2 regions of the Ferrimonas gelatinilytica genome follow, and region 2 is predicted to be linked to the other one. Evidence: predicted binding sites of a transcription regulator. Region 2 holds the regulator's gene; the other holds the start of a gene.
What was found. The regulator MetJ, encoded in region 2, represses methionine synthesis genes. The targets are predictions, from matches to a motif close to TAGACGTCTAGACGTCTA.

Region 1: the regulator MetJ is predicted to act here: its motif matches at 2,591-2,608, upstream of metH (methionine synthase).

Annotation. Positions count from the first base shown of each region.
Region 1 is NZ_BAABLF010000008.1:73,714-83,180, reverse strand. Features, by position in the region: gene metH (methionine synthase) at 1-2,543, opposite strand, end outside; gene ABD997_RS07645 (alpha/beta hydrolase) at 2,912-4,420, shown strand; gene cobO (cob(I)yrinic acid a,c-diamide adenosyltransferase) at 4,466-5,065, shown strand; gene ABD997_RS07635 (hypothetical protein) at 5,477-5,719, shown strand; gene ABD997_RS07630 (YceH family protein) at 5,806-6,429, opposite strand; gene ABD997_RS07625 (5-carboxymethyl-2-hydroxymuconate Delta-isomerase) at 6,562-6,915, opposite strand; gene ABD997_RS07620 (DUF6580 family putative transport protein) at 7,047-7,556, shown strand; gene ABD997_RS07615 (ATP--cob(I)alamin adenosyltransferase) at 7,556-8,098, shown strand; gene ABD997_RS07610 (TonB-dependent receptor domain-containing protein) at 8,252-9,467, shown strand, end outside.
Region 2 is NZ_BAABLF010000029.1:107,453-116,919, forward strand. Features, by position in the region: gene metB (cystathionine gamma-synthase) at 1-740, opposite strand, end outside; gene metJ (met regulon transcriptional regulator MetJ) at 924-1,244, shown strand; gene ABD997_RS14275 (TSUP family transporter) at 1,315-2,049, shown strand; gene ABD997_RS14280 (malic enzyme-like NAD(P)-binding protein) at 2,208-3,461, opposite strand; gene rpmE (50S ribosomal protein L31) at 3,817-4,032, opposite strand; gene priA (primosomal protein N') at 4,253-6,448, shown strand; gene argS (arginine--tRNA ligase) at 6,533-8,281, shown strand; gene ABD997_RS14300 (SPOR domain-containing protein) at 8,285-8,875, shown strand; gene ABD997_RS14305 (tRNA-uridine aminocarboxypropyltransferase) at 8,968-9,467, shown strand, end outside.

The DNA.
Region 1 (9,467 bases), on a different contig from region 2:
GAGGTGGTGGCCCCGCCGATGATCACTGGACAGGTGATGCCGGCCCGGGTGAATGCCTTGACGTTGTGGATCATCTCGTCCAGCGAGGGGGTGATCAGTCCCGACATGCCGATCACATCAACCTGTTCCGCCTTGGCGACTTCGATGATCTTCTCCACCGGTACCATGACTCCTAGATCAATCACCTCGAAGCCGTTGCACTGCAGCACCACCGCAACGATGTTCTTACCAATGTCATGCACATCCCCCTTCACCGTGGCCATGAGTACCTTGCCGTTGGATTGGCCCGCCACCTTGTCTGCCTCGATATAGGGGTTGAGGTAGGCCACCGCCTTCTTCATCACCCGGGCGGATTTCACCACCTGGGGCAGGAACATCTTACCGGCGCCGAAGAGATCACCGACCACGTTCATGCCATCCATCAGCGGACCCTCGATCACCGACAGCGGTTTATCGGCGGCCTGGCGTGCTTCCTCGGTATCTTCGTCGATAAACTCGGTGATCCCCTTGACCAGCGCATGTTCCAGCCGCTTATTGACAGGCCAGCTGCGCCAGTGTGCCTCCTTGGGATCCTTTTCCGCCTGGCCACCGCCTCGATAGGTCTCGGCGATCTCCAGCAGACGCTCGGTGCCATCGCTGCGCCGGTTGAGCACCACGTCCTCCACCCGTTCCAGCAGGGGGGCGGGAATGTCATCGTAGATCGCCAGTTGTCCGGCGTTGACGATCCCCATGGAGAGACCGTTTCGAATGGCGTGATAGAGAAAAACCGCGTGGATCGCCTCGCGTACCGGGTTGTTGCCGCGGAAGGAGAAGGAGACGTTGGAGACGCCGCCGGAGAGGCGGGCGTGGGGGAGGGTATCGCGAATGGTGCGGCACGCCTGGATAAAGTCCACCGCGTAGTTGTCGTGTTCCTCGATGCCGGTGGCGATGGCGAAGACATTGGGATCGAAGATGATGTCCTCCGGGGCAAAACCGGCTTTCTCCGTCAGTACCCGGTAGGCCCGGGTGCAGATCGCCACCTTGCGTTCATAGGTGTCCGCCTGACCAGTCTCATCGAAGGCCATCACTACCGCTGCGGCGCCGTAGCGCCGGATCAGTCGGGCCTGACGGATGAACGCCTCCTCCCCCTCCTTGAGGGAGATGGAGTTGACCACCCCTTTGCCCTGGATGCACTTGAGTCCCGCCTCGATCACCGACCACTTGGAGGAGTCGATCATGATGGGCACCTTGGAAATCTCCGGCTCACCGGCACAGAGATTGAGGAACTTCACCATCGCCGCTTCCGCGTCCAGCATCCCCTCATCCATATTGATATCGATGATCTGGGCACCACTCTCGACCTGCTGCCGGGCGACCTCCAGAGCGGTCTCATAGTCCCCCTCCTTGATTAGGCGCAGGAAACGGGCGGAGCCGGTGACATTGGTGCGCTCACCCACGTTGATAAAGAGCGAGTCGTCATCGAAGTTACAGGGCTCCAGACCGGACAGCCGGGTCGCCACTTGGGTACCTTCGACAAGATGAGCCGGTGCTTTGCGTGGGGCATGATCTTTGACCGCTTCGGCGATGGCACGGATGTGATCCGGGGTGGTGCCGCAGCAGCCACCGACGATGTTGAGCCAGCCGTCGGCCGCCCACTGGCCGATGATCCTGGCCATCTGCGCCGGGGTTTCGTCATAGCCGCCCATCTCGTTAGGCAGACCGGCGTTGGGGTGGGCGGAGACGGCGCATTCGCTGATGCGGTTGAGTTCGCTGATGTAGGGCACCAACTCCCTGGGCCCCAGGGCGCAGTTGAGGCCCATGGCGATGGGGTTGATGTGGCGCAGAGAGTTATAGAAGGCCTCGGTGGTTTGGCCGGTCAGGGTACGACCGGAGGCGTCGGTGATGGTGCCGGAGATCATCACCGGCCAGGATTGGGCCCGGGCCTCGAAGACGCTGTCGATTGCAAAGAGCGCGGCCTTGGCATTGAGGGTATCGAATACTGTCTCCACCAAAATCAGATCCGCGCCGCCCTCCAGCAGGGCTTCGGTCGACTCGGTGTAGGCGGCCACCAGTTGGTCGAAGTTCACATTGCGAAAGCCGGGGTCGTTCACATCCGGGGAGATGGAGCAGGTCCGGTTGGTGGGTCCTAGCACCCCAGCCACAAAGCGTTGTCGGCCGGTTGTGGCGGTGACGGCATCAGCAGCAGTGCGGGCCAGACGGGCCGATTCAAGGTTGATCTCCCGGGACAGCGAAGCCATGTTGTAGTCTGCCATGGCGATGGTTGTGCTGTTGAAGGTGTTGGTTTCGATGATGTCTGCACCGGCCTCAAGATAGGCGGTGTGGATCGCCCGGATGATCTCTGGCTGGGTCAGGGACAGCAGGTCGTTGTTGCCCTTAAGGGGGGAGGGCCAGTCGGCGAAGCGTGCTCCCCGGTAGTCCTCCTCCTCCAGCTTATGGGCCTGGATCATGGTGCCCATCGCGCCATCCAGGATTAGGATGCGTTCTGTCATTGCCGCTCTTAAGGCGGCGTCGACGGGGTGGGAGGCGAAACGGGGATGAGACATGCAACCACTTCCTTTACCTGGGGCCAACCTGTTGTCGGATGGCCCTTTATCCATATAGACGTCCATACTAGCGAACTCCGATGGGGGATACCAGAGGCGAACCCGTGGGCAGTGGCGAGAGGTAAAAGACAAAGCGTAAGACAAGCTCCAAAACCCTTTTCCTGGCCACCTCCATGGCGTTTCTGACTTGCGGTGTCTGACCGCTTCAAACCGGCGGGAGTTAACACTTTATAATTGTTTATCTGCAGGTTACTTCAAAGTCTTGCGTATCATTACGCTTGCGGTGCCAACGAAGATAGGGGGCTGGCTCTTAGCCTGAGCCCGTCAGGGTAAACCGCGCGGTTTGCACCAGTGGCTAGGATAAAGTCGTGAGTGATGAGGGGGACGGAGTGAGCATGGGGATCCTGAGACTGGAGCGGCGCCTGCTGGTGCTGCTGTTTTGGATGGCGCTCGGCGGTGCCGTGACACTGCTGTCGGTGGCGGTGTGGTGGCTGAACCAGAAGCCGACCCTGAGCCCCTGGCATACCCTGACGCTGACCGAGGAGTTTACCGCCCACCGTGAGGTTGACGACTTTGACGCCTACCTGGCCCTTGAGTCAGCGCTGTTTGCCGAGAAGGAGCGTAAATTGGCGTCCGCTTTAAAGGGGACGGAGCCGGTGCCCTTTAACCGCTATTTTAGCGGCAGCCGATCCGATCCTGCGCAGTGGCCACAAAACTGGAATCGAAGCTTCGAGTGGGCCAACCCGGATGCGCCCCTAGCAGTGCTGCTTGTGCATGGCATGTCCGACTCCCCTTACTATCTTTCTCACCTGGCACGTCATTTCACCCGTCGGGCGCACGTACTGGGGTTGCGCCTGCCGGGACACGGTACGCTGCCGTCGGCACTGGTGGATCTGCGATGGCAGGATCTTGCGGCCGCGGTGAGCCTGGCGGTTGCACATCTCAAGGCGCAGGATTCTCAGCGTCCTGTACTGCTGGTCGGATTCTCCACCGGGGCGGCGCTGGCGCTGAACCATGAACTGGCGCGTTTGAGTGAGGATCAGCCGGTGGATCTGTGCGCCATGGTGTTTGTCAGCCCGGCCATCGGCCTGTCCCCCATTGCCGCCGGGGCGGCCTGGCAGGCAAGGCTGGGTCGCTGGTTGGAGTTGGATAAGCTGGCCTGGGAGAGTCTGTCGCCGGAGTACCACCCCTTCAAGTACAGCTCCTTCCCGGTCAATGCGGCCGACATCGTGTACCGGTTGATCGAGTCCAACCGGTCGATGATTGAGCAGCTGGACGAGGAACGCCTGGCCACCCTGCCGCCGATGCTCTCCTTTAACTCCATCATCGATGAAACGGTGGATACCGGCGCTCTGCTGGACTCGCTTTACCTCACCCTCGCGGCGGATCCCGATGAACTGGTCTTGTTTGATGTCAACCGTACCTGGATCGATCAGCAGCTGCTGACCCAGGATCCGTTCCAGACCTACCAGGGATTTTTCCAGCGATCGTCGCTGCCGTTTCGGACCACCCTGGTGGAAAACCGTGGTCCTGGGGATCGTCGGGTGCACGCCCGGGAGTTTCCTTCCCAACAAACCGAAGAACTTAACCTCAGTTGGCCAGAGCGGGTCCATTCGCTCTCTCATGTTGGCCTGCCGATCGCCGAGTCTGATCCACTGCTGGGGCCCCACCAGGACCCTGAACGTGAGCATGTTTACCTGGGCCATGCCGCCATCAGCGGTGAGAAGGGGATGTTCGTGATCCCATCCTCCGAGGTGTTGCGGCAGAAATGGAACCCGTTTTTTTCCTACATGACCCAGCGGATCGATGCGTTTACGGGCCATTGCCAGGCCAAAGGTGAGGTCACTGGCGTCGGGGAGGAAGTTGCGGCACAGTGAGCTACCACCGGAAACATGGGGCCGAGGCTGGCCAGGGAGTGATTGATGGAGAAGCGGGACCAGGAGAAACACCGGGAGCGTCAGCAGAGGCTCAAAGCCAAGGTGGACGCGAAGGTGGCGGCGGCCAGCGAAGAGCGGGGCGTGCTGCTGGTACTGACCGGTAACGGTAAGGGCAAGTCCACCGCCGGGTTTGGCACCGTTCTCAGGGCCGTGGGCCATGGCAAACGCTGTGCAGTGGCCCAGTTTATCAAGGGTCAGTGGGAGTGTGGCGAGCGCAATATCCTGACCGAGCTGGGTGTCCCCTTTTACGTGATGGACACCGGATTTACCTGGGATACCCAGGATCGTGCTGCTGATACCGCGGCGGCGGAAGCGGTGTGGGCTCAGATCCGTCGTGCGCTGGCGGATCCCGCGGTGGACCTGGTGTTGCTGGATGAATTGACCTACATGCTCAGCTATCACTACCTGGATGTCGAAGCGGTGTGTGATGCCATCGCGGCGCGGCCTCCTCACCAGCACGTGGTGATCACAGGTCGGGCGTGTCATCGGCGTCTACTGGAGATGGCGGATACGGTGTCAGAAATTACCCCGGTAAAGCATGCTTTCGAGGCCGGGATCAAGGCTCAGGCCGGACTGGATTGGTGACCGCCAGGCTCTCCCTTCGGTCATCTGCAGGGCAGCTTTATCGTCCTCTGCCCTGGCAAAGTTCCTCCTCGTTCCTCGACTTCACATCGTGTATTCCCTGTTGTCAGTCCCTCGCTGGACCCCGAGGCGAGGTCACTGTTACCGACGGCTTCGGTATCCTCGCTCATAATGACAAAAATATTCGATTTTACTTTCTTAAAAGCGAACATTTCCCTTATTTTTCCTAACTTCCTGATTAGTGGATCTTGTTTCACTCCCCCCTTAAAACATCGGAAAAACTTTCCATTTCATGGTTGTTAGTTCGGTGGAAGTGGCCTGGGGCGGGGCTAAATTTAGTGAGCATGCAATAACGTCATCGCCCGATGCGATGCCGGCGCCGGTTAAGCCTTTTGTCTGATTTGGAGCTTGACCATGTTAAATCAAACACTGAAATTTTTCGGCTGGGGCCTTATCCTGATTAGTCTTCCTCTGGCCTTGATCGTACAACAGCCCTGGTTGCTCTATTTTCTGGCGTTCTGTGGTCACCTGACCGTGGTGCTGGGATTCAAAATAAAGCTGCCTGCGTATGGCCTGAGGATCCGTCGGCACCTGCGCCGCTTATGGCTGAGCCTGTTTTGGGCCGAGTGCCATCGGTTCCGCCGCCAACTGCTCTAACCCGGCTGCGCCGGGGGATGAATCAACGAAAAAGGGAGCCTGAGCTCCCTTTTTCTGTGCGCGCCTTTCGGGCCACTTTGGGGACCCTATTGTGACCGGTAGGCCGCGAGCTGCGCCTGCAGGCGGGCGATCTCGGCCTTAAGCACCCGGTTCTCCTGCTCCAGGCTGAGCAGCCGGGCTTTATCATCGGCGACGACGTCGGCGGTGGTGACTGAGGCAACAGCGCCGGAGAACAGGTGGGCGTAACGGCTCTCACGCTTGCCCGCCTCCCGGGGTAGTTGCACCACAAAGCCCTTTTCCGCCATGGTGTTGAGTACCGCCTCCACCTCACCGACATTGTTAAATTCGCATAAACGCTGAGTGCGGGCACGCAACTCGCCCGGTGTCTGCGGGCCGCGCAGCAGGAGGACACAGACAATGCCCCGCTCCTGGGGCGTTAGCTGGAGCCCGCCAAAGGCGGTGTTGCAGAAGCGATGCTTGTACTTGCTGGCGCGGCTGCCACCCTCCTCCTGGATCAGGCGCTTATCCCTGAGTTGGTTGAGGGTATGTTGAACCTCACCTTCGGACAGGGCGAGCACCGGGTCACGGTTACTCTTCTGGTTGCAGGCACTTCTCAGGGCGTTAAGGGTAAGAGGATAGAGATCCGGGGTGGTCGTCTCCTTTTCCAGCATGCAGCCGATCACCCGGGCTTCGTTGAGGGTTAATTCCAGATCCATAGCGACACTCCAACAGTCAGCGATGGTTCAATACTTACCCCCTTTGTACCCATCGGCAAGGGGCGAAGAGGCGTTCGTGCAAGGTTTGTGCGTCAGCCTCAAGGGCTGGGGGCTACCCACGGCCATTCAAGCCCGGCTTTGGCCCCGCTGTTTGCTGTAGCCGTGCTTTGCCAGATCGCACACGTTGACGCTCAACTCGGTCCCCTCGGGCAGCAGCGCAATCAGGCAGTCCAGCAGGTGACGGCTGATATGGCGCAGCTGCTCTGGCGGACGCCCAGGCAGGATCTTAACCTCCAGGTGGGCACTGGGCACCTGACGGCCACCGGTGCTGTAGTGGGGACAGGGCAGGGCACGGACCTTGATGTTTTCTGCCTGGAACGCTCCCGTGGCCAGCGCGGCAAGATGCAGCTGTGTGACCAGGGTGGCGATGTCGCTTTGGTGCTCCAGAGATTGGGCGTATTCGAGTCTGAGATGGGGCATGGTGTTCTCTGCTAACTGTGGGTTATGTGGACGTTAAGATTTCTAGCCGTCCAGCTGGAACTGCGGCTCGCAACGCAGTATCCTTGTCCGGCCCCAAGTGTATCCGACGGGGAAGAACTCCGGAGAAACTCATGAATAATAAAGTTATAGCGGTCCTGGTCATGATAGCCCTGTGTGCGCTGTACCGGGTACTGCCGCATCCGTTCAACTTTACGCCCGTTGCCGCCATGGGTCTGTTTGCCGGGGCGATGTTTACCAGTAAACGCCTGGCTCTCACGGTGCCGCTGGTGGCGATGCTGCTGGGCGACTTGGTGATCGGCCTGCACGAAACCATGCTGTTTGTTTACCTGGCCACCGCCATCACCGCCGGTATCGGCATGCTGTTGCGTCAGCAACGTAGCGTCGCGACGATCGCCCTGGCCGGGGTATTCAGCAGCGTCCAGTTCTTCTTCATTACTAACACTGGCATGTGGGCGGTCACCGATTTCTACCCGCACAGCTGGGAGGGACTGGTGCAGTGCTGGGTGATGGGCCTGCCCTTTATGCAGCACGATCTGGCCAGCACCTGGCTATTCAGTGCCGTGTTGTTCGGCGGTTACGCACTGCTGAGTCGCCGCTACCCAGGGCTGGCACAGCACTGATGCCAAGGCGTCTCAGTGGCGACAAGCGGGAGCTTTGCTACCCCTTCATCTTCGAACGCGGTCCGAGCACCGACTTCGAGGTGCAAAGCGATGAGCTCTGCTCCCAAGTGGGGTTTGCCCGGGCACTTCTGAGCCAGGAGCTGGCATCCGAGACGGCGCTCCTGGAGGAGCTGCAGCCGGAGCTGGAACGGATCCAGACGCTGGTGTACCACCTCAACGGGTCGGTACGGGGCAGGCTGGCGGTGCAGGAGGCAGACCTGACCTGGCTCAAGGCGCGCTACGACCACCACCATGCTTTTGGTACTGTGGGAGGATTCGTGCTGCCGACAGGATCACCGGGGGTGATGGCCCTGCACCTGTGCCGCAGTGGCGCCAAAAAATGCATACGTCAGCTGGTTCGCTGTGAGGCGGAGGGCCTTGAGGTCCATGAACGTCTCCTGCGTCTCTGTAACCTGCTGACCAACTACTTCTTCTGCCTGACCGTGCGCCTCAAGGCGCAGTTGGGGCAGGAGGAAACCCCCTTCGTCAGTCAGAGTTACTGACGGAAACCCCTGCCCCTGACGGGCATGGAAGCCATGACAGCGAAAGGATGAATCCGGTGTAACTCCGGAACTGGCGCGCAACGGTAATTGGTCATTGAGGCCATCAGTCCGATCTCCTTCGCTGTTGTCACCTACGCGAACTAGGAACAACGAATGAACCGTGTTTTTCCCTCTGCAGCCCTTTTGGCTGTGCTCCCCATGGCGCTCTGCGCCCCCCTGCAAGCGGCAGAGTCAGGCCGCTCTTCGGCCAAGAACGCCGAGGCAGAGTCCAGCCCCATCGAACGTATGGTGGTGACCGGCGACCGCTTTGCCCAGGCTCCGGAGTCGGTGTTGGCGCCGATCACGGTGATCGATCGTGCAGACCTAGACCGGCTTCAGGCGAAAAGTTTGGCGGAGGTGCTGCGGACACTGCCCAGCGTCTCGATCAACCAGTATGGCGGCCGTGGCCAGAATGCCACCGTGTCGGTACGGGGGGCCACCAGTGCCCAGACGCTGGTGTTGATCGACGGGATGCGAATCGCCTCCGGAGCCATCGGCCCGGTGAACATCAATGCCTTTCCGCTGGCTCAGATCGAGCGTATCGAATTTATTCGCGGAGCCCGGGCCTCCCTGTACGGCTCCGAGGCGATGAGTGGCGTGATTAACATCATCACCCGGGACGGTGCCGAGGGCACGGCGTTGACCCTGGGAGCCGGCAGCTTCGAGCGGATAGAGGCGAGCGCACGCCATCAGCAGTCCCTGGCCGGGGGAACGCTCAAGGCGGTGTTGGCCTACGAGGATGAGGCCGGGTACAACGTCCACCCCGTACCCGGGGTCAATGACGGTGACCGCCATGGATTTACCGGCAAAAGTGCGTTGCTCTCCTACGCGAATCCGGTGGCGGAACGGGTGGCGCTGTATGGCGCCCTGCGTTGGTTCGAGAACGTCAGTCAGTACGATAACTCGAGCTTGGGCAATCCGGCCTGGGGCATGCCGGATCGTCGTGAACGTAAAGAGAACTGGATAGAAAGTCTGGATCTGCAGTTGGAGGCGCGTTACCAGGGGGAGCACTGGCAAAGTCAACTGCAGGCCCAGGTCAGTGACAGCCAAAGCTACGACTATCTCGACAACGGCGGCCGCCAAACGGCACCGGATCGTGCCCATCTGCGTCAGCACAACCTGGCCTGGCTCAACCGCTACCGGGTGAGTGACAGCGTTAGCCTGTCCGGCGGGGCGGACTGGCGCCGGGAGTCGCTGCGCGGCGACTCCCGCTACCTGGACTGGTTCACCGGCACCCCCTTGCCCTTCGACGAGGGCAGTTTGAACCGGGATAACACCGGCCTGTTCGCCCTAGGCCGCTGGGAGCAGGACGGGCACAGTGCAGAAGCCA
Region 2 (9,467 bases):
GTGCGCAGCCCCCGCAGGGTGAGGTAGCTGTCGAATGCACCGCCAGTCAGCCCCAGGCAGTTGGCCCACCAGGCCAGCTGCTCCGCCAATTCGGGATCTTTAGTGATCACCGCCCCGCCCACCACATCGGAGTGGCCGTTGATGTACTTGGTGGTGGAGTGCACCACGATGTCGGCGCCCAGGCTCAGGGGTTGCTGCAGTACCGGGGAGAGGAAGGTGTTGTCCACCACCACCCAGGCGCCAACGGCCTGGGCCGATGCCGCGATCGCCTCAATGTCCACCAACCGCATCAGGGGGTTGGAGGGGGTCTCCAGCCACACCATCCTGGGTTTCTGCGCCAGGGCCTGGGCCAGCGCCACCGGATCGGTCTGGTCCACCACCGCCAGTCGGAAGCCGCCCTTAGCGGCCACGGAGGTAAACAGGCGATAGCTGCCACCGTAGCAGTCGTGGGGGACCACCAAGAGGTCATCACGGCCCAGCAGTGCCGTGGCCGTCGTGATGGCGGCCATACCGGTGGCGGTGACCACGGCGCCGACTCCCCCCTCCAGCTTGGCCAAAGCGTCCCCCAAGGTGCCCCGCGTCGGGTTGCCGCTGCGGGCGTAATCGTATTGGCGCGGCTGACCGAATGACTCGAAGGTGTAGCTGGTGGAGAGGTAGATGGGGGGAACAACGGCACCATGCTGCGTGTCGCTCTCAATCCCTTCTCGAGCGGCGATGGTGGCAAGCTGAGGCTGGCTCATGGGTGCATCCTCCGGGTTGACGCATTGACAACAATTCGTTCATGTTGGATTAACTTAAACGGCACCAAGAAAGGCGTCAAGACGTTTAGCCATCCAAACGTGTATCAGTCAAGATGGCGACCATTGACTCTCTCTGCCATGAGTTTAAAATTGCTCCCGTTATCATGACTTATAGGTGCATCGATGAGTATCGAGTGGAACGGCGACTACATCAGTCCGTACGCAGAACACGGCAAGAAAAATGAGCAGGTCAAGAAGATCACCGTCTCCATCCCGCTCAAAGTGCTGAAGATCCTCACCGACGAACGCACCCGCCGCCAGGTCAACAACCTGCGTCATGCCACCAACAGCGAACTGCTGTGCGAAGCATTCCTGCACGCCTACACCGGCCAGCCGCTGCCCTCAGACGAGGACCTGCGCAAAGACCAGCCGGACAATATCCCGGCTGCGGCCCGTGAGATCATGCTCTCGCTGGGAATTGATCCGGAACAGTTGGACGACTGAGTCTGGTTCCCTCTGGAAAGCCTGCCTCACGGCGGGCTTTTTGTTGTCTCCTGGCTGACTCGGGAAGCCCATGCTCCTCTCCTTCGAACTGCTGTTGATCTGGCTGATTGTCCTGCTTGGCGCCCTGGTACAAAGTGCCATCGGCTTTGGCCTGGCGGTGGTGATCACGCCGCTGCTGTTCCTGATCGATCCCAGTTGGGTACCGGGACCCATCATCATGATGGGCCTGCTGGTCTCCCTCTTTACCCTGCTGCGCACCGGCGTACGCTTCGAGCTGGGGATACTGGCGCCAGCGCTGCTGGGCCGCCTGCCCGGGGGGATCCTCGGCACCTGGCTGCTGTTGGTGGCCTCCGCCCACTGGCTGGGGCTGGGGATCGGCCTGATCGTCCTACTGGCGGTGTGGCTGACCCACCACAGGTACAGCTTGGCGCTGAGCCGCACCAACCTGTTCGGGGCTGGCATCGTCTCCGGGGTCTTCGCCGCCATCTCCGCCATGGGGGGACCCCCCCTGGCTCTGCTGCTCAATAATCACCGCTCCGCCGCCGCCCTGCGCCATACCCTGGCGGGGTTCTTCGTCTTCAGTGCGGCTCTCTCCCTGCTGCTTTTGATACTGGCCGGTGCCTTCGGCTGGGACGACTTCTGGCGCGGGGTGTGGTTGATCCCCCCTGTGGTGGTGGGCTTCCTGCTGGGGGACAAACTGGTCACCTTGGTGGCGCCGGAGCGGCTGAAAAACGCCACTCTGACCCTCTGCGGCGGCGCTGGCCTGCTGCTGATCTTCCGCTCTCTGACCGCCCTCCTGCCCTGAACGACGACTCCTCCCGGGACACACCCGAGCTTGGGAGCAGGAGACAGGTTCCGAGTTCCTAGGATCTAGGATCTAGGAACTCGTATCACTGTGCCCCAAAGTCCGCAGATACAAGAAAGCCCGCACAGTGGCGGGCTCGGTAGGGACTGGGCAGAGCCTCAGCAGGCGTCCGAAAGGTACCCATCCGGCAGGGTGTCAATACCGGCGACACCGGAGTCGATAGCGGCCTGGGCCACGGCGCGGGCGATGCGCGGCAGCAGACGGCCATCAACCGGCTTGGGCAGCACGTAATCCGGGCCGAAGCTCATCCCCTCACTGCCATACGCGTCCAGCACGTTCTGCGGCACCGGCTCCTTGGCCAGGCTGCGCAGTGCCTCCACCGCCGCTACTTTCATGGCGTCGTTGATGGCGCTGGCCCGCACATCCAAGGCTCCCCGGAAGATGAACGGGAAACAGAGCACGTTGTTGACCTGGTTGGGGTAATCACTGCGACCGGTACCCATGATCACGTCCGGGCGCACCGAGCGCGCCAGCTCAGGCTTGATCTCCGGGTCCGGATTGGAGCAGGCAAAGATCACCGGCTTGTCCGCCATCAGGGCGACATCCTCGGCACTGAGCAGGTCCGGCCCGGAGACACCGACAAACACGTCCGCATCGGCGATCACGTCCTGCAGCGTGCGCTTGTCGGTGTTGTTGGCGAACAGCTTCTTGTACTCATTGAGGTCATCGCGCCGGGTGTGGATCACCCCGTTGCGATCCAGCATGTAGATCTTCTCGCGCATGGCACCGCACTTGATCAGCAGCTCCATGCAGGCGATGGCCGCCGCACCGGCCCCAAGACAGACGATGGTGCTATCGCACAGCTCTTTACCTTGGATCTCCAGCGCGTTGAGCAGGCCGGCGGCGGTAACGATGGCGGTACCATGCTGGTCATCATGGAATACCGGGATCTGGCAACGCTCCACCAACTGACGCTCGATCTCGAAACATTCCGGCGCCCGGATATCCTCCAGGTTGATGCCACCGAAGGTGTCGGCAATGTTCGCCACGGTATCGATGAACTCCTCCGGTGTGCGGTGCTTCACCTCGATGTCGATGGAGTCGATATTGGCAAAACGCTTGAACAGCAGGGCCTTGCCCTCCATGACTGGCTTGGATGCCAGCGGCCCGAGATTCCCCAAGCCCAGGATGGCGGTGCCATTGCTGATCACCGCCACCAGGTTGCCCTTGTTGGTATAGCGGTAGGCGTCGTCAGGGTTGGCGGCGATCTCCCGTACCGGCTCCGCCACGCCCGGACTGTAGGCCAAGGCGAGGTCGTGGGCGGTTTCCGCCGGTTTGGTCAGGGCGATGCTGATCTTCCCGGGGACAGGTTGGGCATGGTATTCGAGAGCTTGTTCGCGCAGGTCGGTCATGATGAGTTCTTCTAGCAAGCGGGTAAAAAAGGGAGGAGGCGGGCCAAACATACCGCCTTACCTCGCAGTTACGGGAACGATTATCAAGCTTTCACATCACAATGTGAAATATCGATAACCGATAAAACCATCCCCTTAAGATGCGAGATCCCGCGGGTCAAAACTACCGAGGGGGATCACAAGAACCGGAGTCGAACCGGTAAAAAGCGGCACAAAGGGCAGAAGAAACAGAAGGAGGGGCCGGCGGGCCAGCGCCCGGGGAGAACGCAAGGGGCAGAGTCGAGTGGGAAGCCCCAAAAAAGCACAAAAAAGAAGGGGCGCCCGTGGGCGCCCCTCTTCGAGTCGTGACTCGCGCTTACTTCTTGGTAGACAGCGCGCCGAAACGGCTCTTGAACTTCTCAACACGACCGCCGGTGTCATGCACCTTCTGCTTGCCGGTGTAGAACGGGTGGCACTCAGAGCACACATCCAGGTGGATGTCTTTAGCAACGGTGGAGCGGGTCTTGATCACGTTACCGCAAGAGCAGTTCGCAGTGATCTCTACGTAGTTCGGATGGATATCTTGTTTCATGGGAAACCTCAATTAAGGCCGTGTCGCTATCCGATTCAAAGCCGGACACCACACGTAGTTACACACAGGTTTAGGGCGCGCAATGTTATAGCAATCCCCAGGGCGGGGCAAGACACACTGTCGAATTAATGCACCGCCGGCATACCGCATGTCACGGGACGCTGACGCCACGCCCTGCACTTTGATAGGGTAGTCAAGACCCTGCCAACTGTGAGCCAACGTGTTTATTCAAGTCGCCCTGCCCGTTCCCCTGCCACGCCTGTTCAGCTACCTCGCCCAGGAGGGTGCGCCTCTGCCGGCAATCGGGGCCCGTGTCCGGGTTCCCTTCGGCCAGCGGCACCAGATCGGCTTCGTGGTGGCGATAAGCGATCACTGCGATCTGCCCGCCGGCAAGCTCAAGCCGATCACCGAGGTGCTGGATACGGACTGTTTGCTGCCCCCATTTATGTGGAAGCTGGCTCGAATGGCGAGCCGCTACTACCTGTCACCTCTGGGCATGGTGCTGCCACAGCTGCTGCCGGTGAAACTGCGCAAGGGCGAGCCCAGCGCACCGACCCCGCAGACCCAGTGGCAGCTGACCGAAGCGGGTCGGACTCAGGACCCAAATCAACTGAAACAGGCCCACCAACAGGCGCGGATACTGTCCTACCTTCACAGCCGGGGTTACCTGGAGGATGAGCGTGTCGGCGAGCTGGAGTTCAGCCGCCCCTCGCTAAAGGCGCTGGCGGGCAAAGGGCTGATCGAGAGCCGGACCGAAGCCCCGCTACTGACGAAGCAGTGGCAGGACGACTTCGAGCTGGGCGAGCGCCCGCCGACCCTCAATACCGAGCAGGCGGTGGCCGTCACCGCCATCAATCAGAGTGAGGGCTTTGCCCCCTTCCTGCTCGATGGGGTGACCGGTTCCGGCAAGACCGAGGTTTACCTGACGGCGATGGAGAAGGTTCTGCGAGCCGGCAAACGGGTGCTGGTTCTGGTACCGGAGATCGGCCTGACCCCCCAGACCATCGCCCGCTTCCGCCGTCGTTTCCCCCTGCCGATGGAGGTGCTGCACTCCGGAGTCAATGACAACGAGCGGCTGGCCAGTTGGCAGCGGGCCAAGGCCGGTGCCAGCGCCATTGTGTTGGGGACACGGTCGGCGCTCTTTACCCCACTGCCGGACCTGGGTTTGATCGTCATCGACGAGGAGCATGACGCCAGTTTCAAGCAGCAGGAGGGGTTTCGTTACCACGGTCGGGATCTGGCAGTAATGAGGGCCCAACTGGAGGGCGTCCCCATTGTTCTGGGCAGTGCGACCCCCTCCCTGGAAACCCTGAACAACGTCACTGTGGGACGCTATCGCCACCTACAATTGAGCCAGCGGGCGGGCCTGGGTCGACCGGTTAAGCAGATCCTGCAGGACATTCGACACCTGCAACTGGATGCGGGACTGTCGCCGCCGCTGATCGAGCGCATCCGCCAGCACCTTGCATCCGGTAACCAGGTGATGCTCTTCCTCAACCGCCGTGGGTTTGCCCCGGCGCTGCTCTGCCACGAGTGCGGCCACCTGCACGAATGCCAGCGCTGCGACGCCTTTTACACGGTGCACCAGAGTGCCAACATGGTGATGTGTCACCACTGCGGCAGCCAGCGGGGCTTGCCGCGTCAGTGCCCCGACTGCGGTTCGACCCAGCTCTTTACCCGCGGGGTGGGCACCGAGCAGCTGGAGGGGGCGCTGGAGCGTCTGTTTCCCGGCTACCCCTCGGTGCGAATTGACCGCGACAGCACCAGCCGAAAAGGCAGTCTGGAGGCCAAGCTGGAGCAGATAAGAAGTGGTGAAGCCAAGATCCTGGTGGGCACCCAGATGCTGGCCAAGGGACACCACTTCCCCGATGTCACCCTGGTGGCGATCCTGGACGTAGACTCCGCCCTGTTCAGCGCCGATTTTCGTGCCGCCGAACGCCTGGCCCAGCTCTATGTCCAGGTGGCCGGTCGGGCTGGCCGGGCCAGCAAGGCCGGAGAGGTAGTGCTGCAGACCCATCAGCCGGAGCACCCGCTGCTGCACCAACTGATGGGGGCCGGCTACCCGGCCTTCGCCCGGGACGCCCTGACCGAGCGTCAGCAGGCACAACTGCCGCCCCACTGGCAGATGGCGATTCTGCGCAGCGAGTCCCATCAGGGTGAGGTCGCCCGGGGGTTCATCGCCCGTGCCAAGGAGACTCTGCAGGGGCTGGCTCACCCCGGGGTACAGATGATCGGCCCGATGCCCGCTCCCCTGGAGCGCAAGGCGGGCAAGTTCCGCTTCCAGGCGCTGATCCTGGCACCGGATCGCCCCACCCTGCAACGGGCTCTGGACGACTGGCTGCCCCAGTTACAAACCGCAGAGCCGGATCGGCGCTGCCGCTGGCACCTGGAGCGGGATCCCCAAGATCTCCTGTAGTTTTTATTATCGGCTCCGGCTACACTGTTCGGTTCGAAAACCGCCGTGTTCGGTCTATTTCTTAACGCTTTTTTTGGTGCAGTGATGAAAGAGCATATTCAGCATTTACTTGAACAAACCATCAGCAGTCTGAAGGACCAGGCCGTTATCCCCCAGGATGCCGCACCCCGAGTTCAGGTTGACCGCACCAAAGACAAGAGTCACGGTGATGTGGCCACCAACCTGGCGATGATGCTGGCCAAGCCCGCCGGCAAGAATCCCCGTGAACTGGCCCAGCTGATTATCGATAACCTGCCCGCCTCCGACCTGGTCGCCAAAACCGAGATCGCCGGGCCGGGCTTCATCAACTTCTTTATCGACAGTGGCCACCAGGCCCGCCAGGTGGAAGCGATCGCCTCCGATCCCCGCGCCGGCATCGCCCCGGTTGAGCAGCCGCAGATCATCGTTTCCGATTACTCCGCCCCCAACGTGGCCAAGGAGATGGCGGTCCACCACATCCGCAGTACCGTGATCGGCGATGCCGTCACCCGTACCCTGGAGTTCCTGGGCCACAAGGTGACCCGTGCCAACCACATCGGCGACTGGGGAACCCAGTTCGGCATGCTGATCGCCTACATGGAAAAAGTCGAAGGCGAAAATGATGCCGAGATGAAGCTGTCCGACCTGGAAGCCTTCTACCTCGAGGCCAAGAAGTGTTACGACGAGGATCCCGAGTTCGGTGAACGTGCCCGTAACTACGTGGTCAAGCTGCAAAGCGGTGATGCCTACTGCGAGAAGATGTGGCGCAAGCTGGTGGATATCACCATGGAGCAGAACCAGGCGATCTACGACCGCCTCGGCGTCTCCCTGACCAACGAGGATGTGGCCGGCGAAAGCACCTACAACCCGATGCTGCCTGAGATCGTCGCCGACCTGCTGGAGCAGGGGCTGGCGGTGAAGGACCAGGGCGCCACCGTAGTCTACCTGGATGAATTCAAGGGCAAGGATGGTAATGCCATGGGCGTGATCATCCGTAAGCGCGATGGCGGTTACCTCTACACCACCACCGACATCGCCGCGGCCAAGTACCGTTACGACAATTACCGCGCCGACCGTCTGCTCTACTTCATCGACTCCCGCCAGGCGCAGCACCTGCAGCAGGCATGGCTGATCGCCCGCAAGGCGGGCTACCTGCCGGACAGCACCACTACCGAGCACTGTGCCTTCGGCATGATGCTGGGTAAGGATGGCAAGCCGTTCAAGACCCGCTCCGGCGGCACGGTCAAACTGTCCGGTTTGCTCGAAGAGGCCCACCAGCGCGCCCTCAAGCTGATCGGCGAAAAGAACCCGGATCTGCAGGGTGAGGAGCTGGAGCACATCGCCCACACCGTCGCGATGGCATCGGTAAAATACTCCGACCTGTCCAAGAACCGGACCACCGACTACGTGTTCGACTGGGACAATATGCTCACCTTTGAGGGCAACACGGCGCCCTACATGCTCTATGCCTACAGCCGGATCCAGTCGATCTTCCGCAAGGCTGGCGTACAGGCGGACCAGCTCGATGGCTCCGTCACCCTGACCCATGAAAAGGAGCAGGCTCTGGCCAACAAACTGTTGCAGTTCAACGATGCGGTGCAGGGCGTAGCCAACAAGGGGATGCCGCACCTGATGTGCAGCTACCTGTTCGAGCTGGCGGGTGCCTTTATGAGCTTCTACGAAGCCTGCCCCATCAACAAGGAGGAGGTCAGTGCCGAGGATAAGGCGAGCCGCCTGCGCCTCTGCGCCGCCACCGCCAACACTCTGAAAGTTGGCCTGGGGCTGCTGGGCATCGAAACCCTGGAGCGTATGTAACCGATGACGCGGAACCGTGCGGGTAAGGGACGTTCCCGCTCCGATCGCAACCGGGCCGGCGCCAGCCGCGCCCGGCGTCGAAACCCAACCCCTGTAAAGTCGCACTTCCCCTGGCGCGTTGTCCTCTTGCTGGTGGCACTGCTGTGCCTCTTTGGCTACGTGTTGATCAGCATTCAGGGGGCCAGCGAGGAGGGGGAGCGCCAGGATAGCGGGTCCAGCCAGTCGACTCAGCAGCAGACCCAAGTACCCGCTGAACCGGCCGATCCTTTGCCACAGGCTCCCACCGAGCACTGGGAGTTTATCGATACCCTCCCCAACAAGGAGGTGCCGATCGAGCTGCCGGAGCAGACCCAGAGCGGCGGCCCCTACCAGATGCAGTGCGGCTCCTTCCGTACAGACGAGCAGGCCCAGACCATGCGCGCTACCATCGCCTTCGCAGGGGTTGAATCCCAGGTCCGTCGGACCGAGGGAAGCAACGGCGTCTGGTACCGGGTGGTGCTCGGACCCTACGAGCGCAAACGCAACGCGGAGGCGGACCGACATCGCCTGCAGAAGGTAGGGATCAACGGCTGCCAGATCTGGAACTGGAACTAGGAAAAAACGCCGGACTCGTTCCGGCGTTTTTTGATTCCGCGCCCCCACGCTGTACCCTTACCCCCAACCTCGGCTATCCGAATCTCACCGCCATGCCCAAGCGTGTCCTATGCCCGCGATGCGAGCGCCCCAGCACAGTCTGTCTCTGCCATGCCATCACACCCCTGGAGCATAAATTGCCGGTGGAGATCCTGATCCACCCCAGTGAGCTCAAGGCCGCCAAGGGGACCGCCCGACTGACCGCCCAAGTGTTACAGCATTGCCGCCTTTGGCCCGGAGAAGACGAAGCGGATTTTGCGCCCCTGAGAGCCGCCCTCGGTGACCGGCCCGCCTACCTGCTCTACCCGGGTAAAAATGCCCAGCCGGTAGAGCAAACCCGACTGCCCGAACAGGCACAGTTGCTGCTGCTGGACGGCACCTGGGGCAAGACCCATAAGATCCTGAAACTTAACCCCTGGCTGGACGCCTTGCCCCGGCTCAGCTTTGCCGAGGCCCCCGCCGGGCGCTACGAGATCCGCAAAGCTCACCGGGCCGATAGCCTATCCACTCTGGAGGCCACCGCCTACGCCCTGCAAAAACTGGAGGGCTGTGA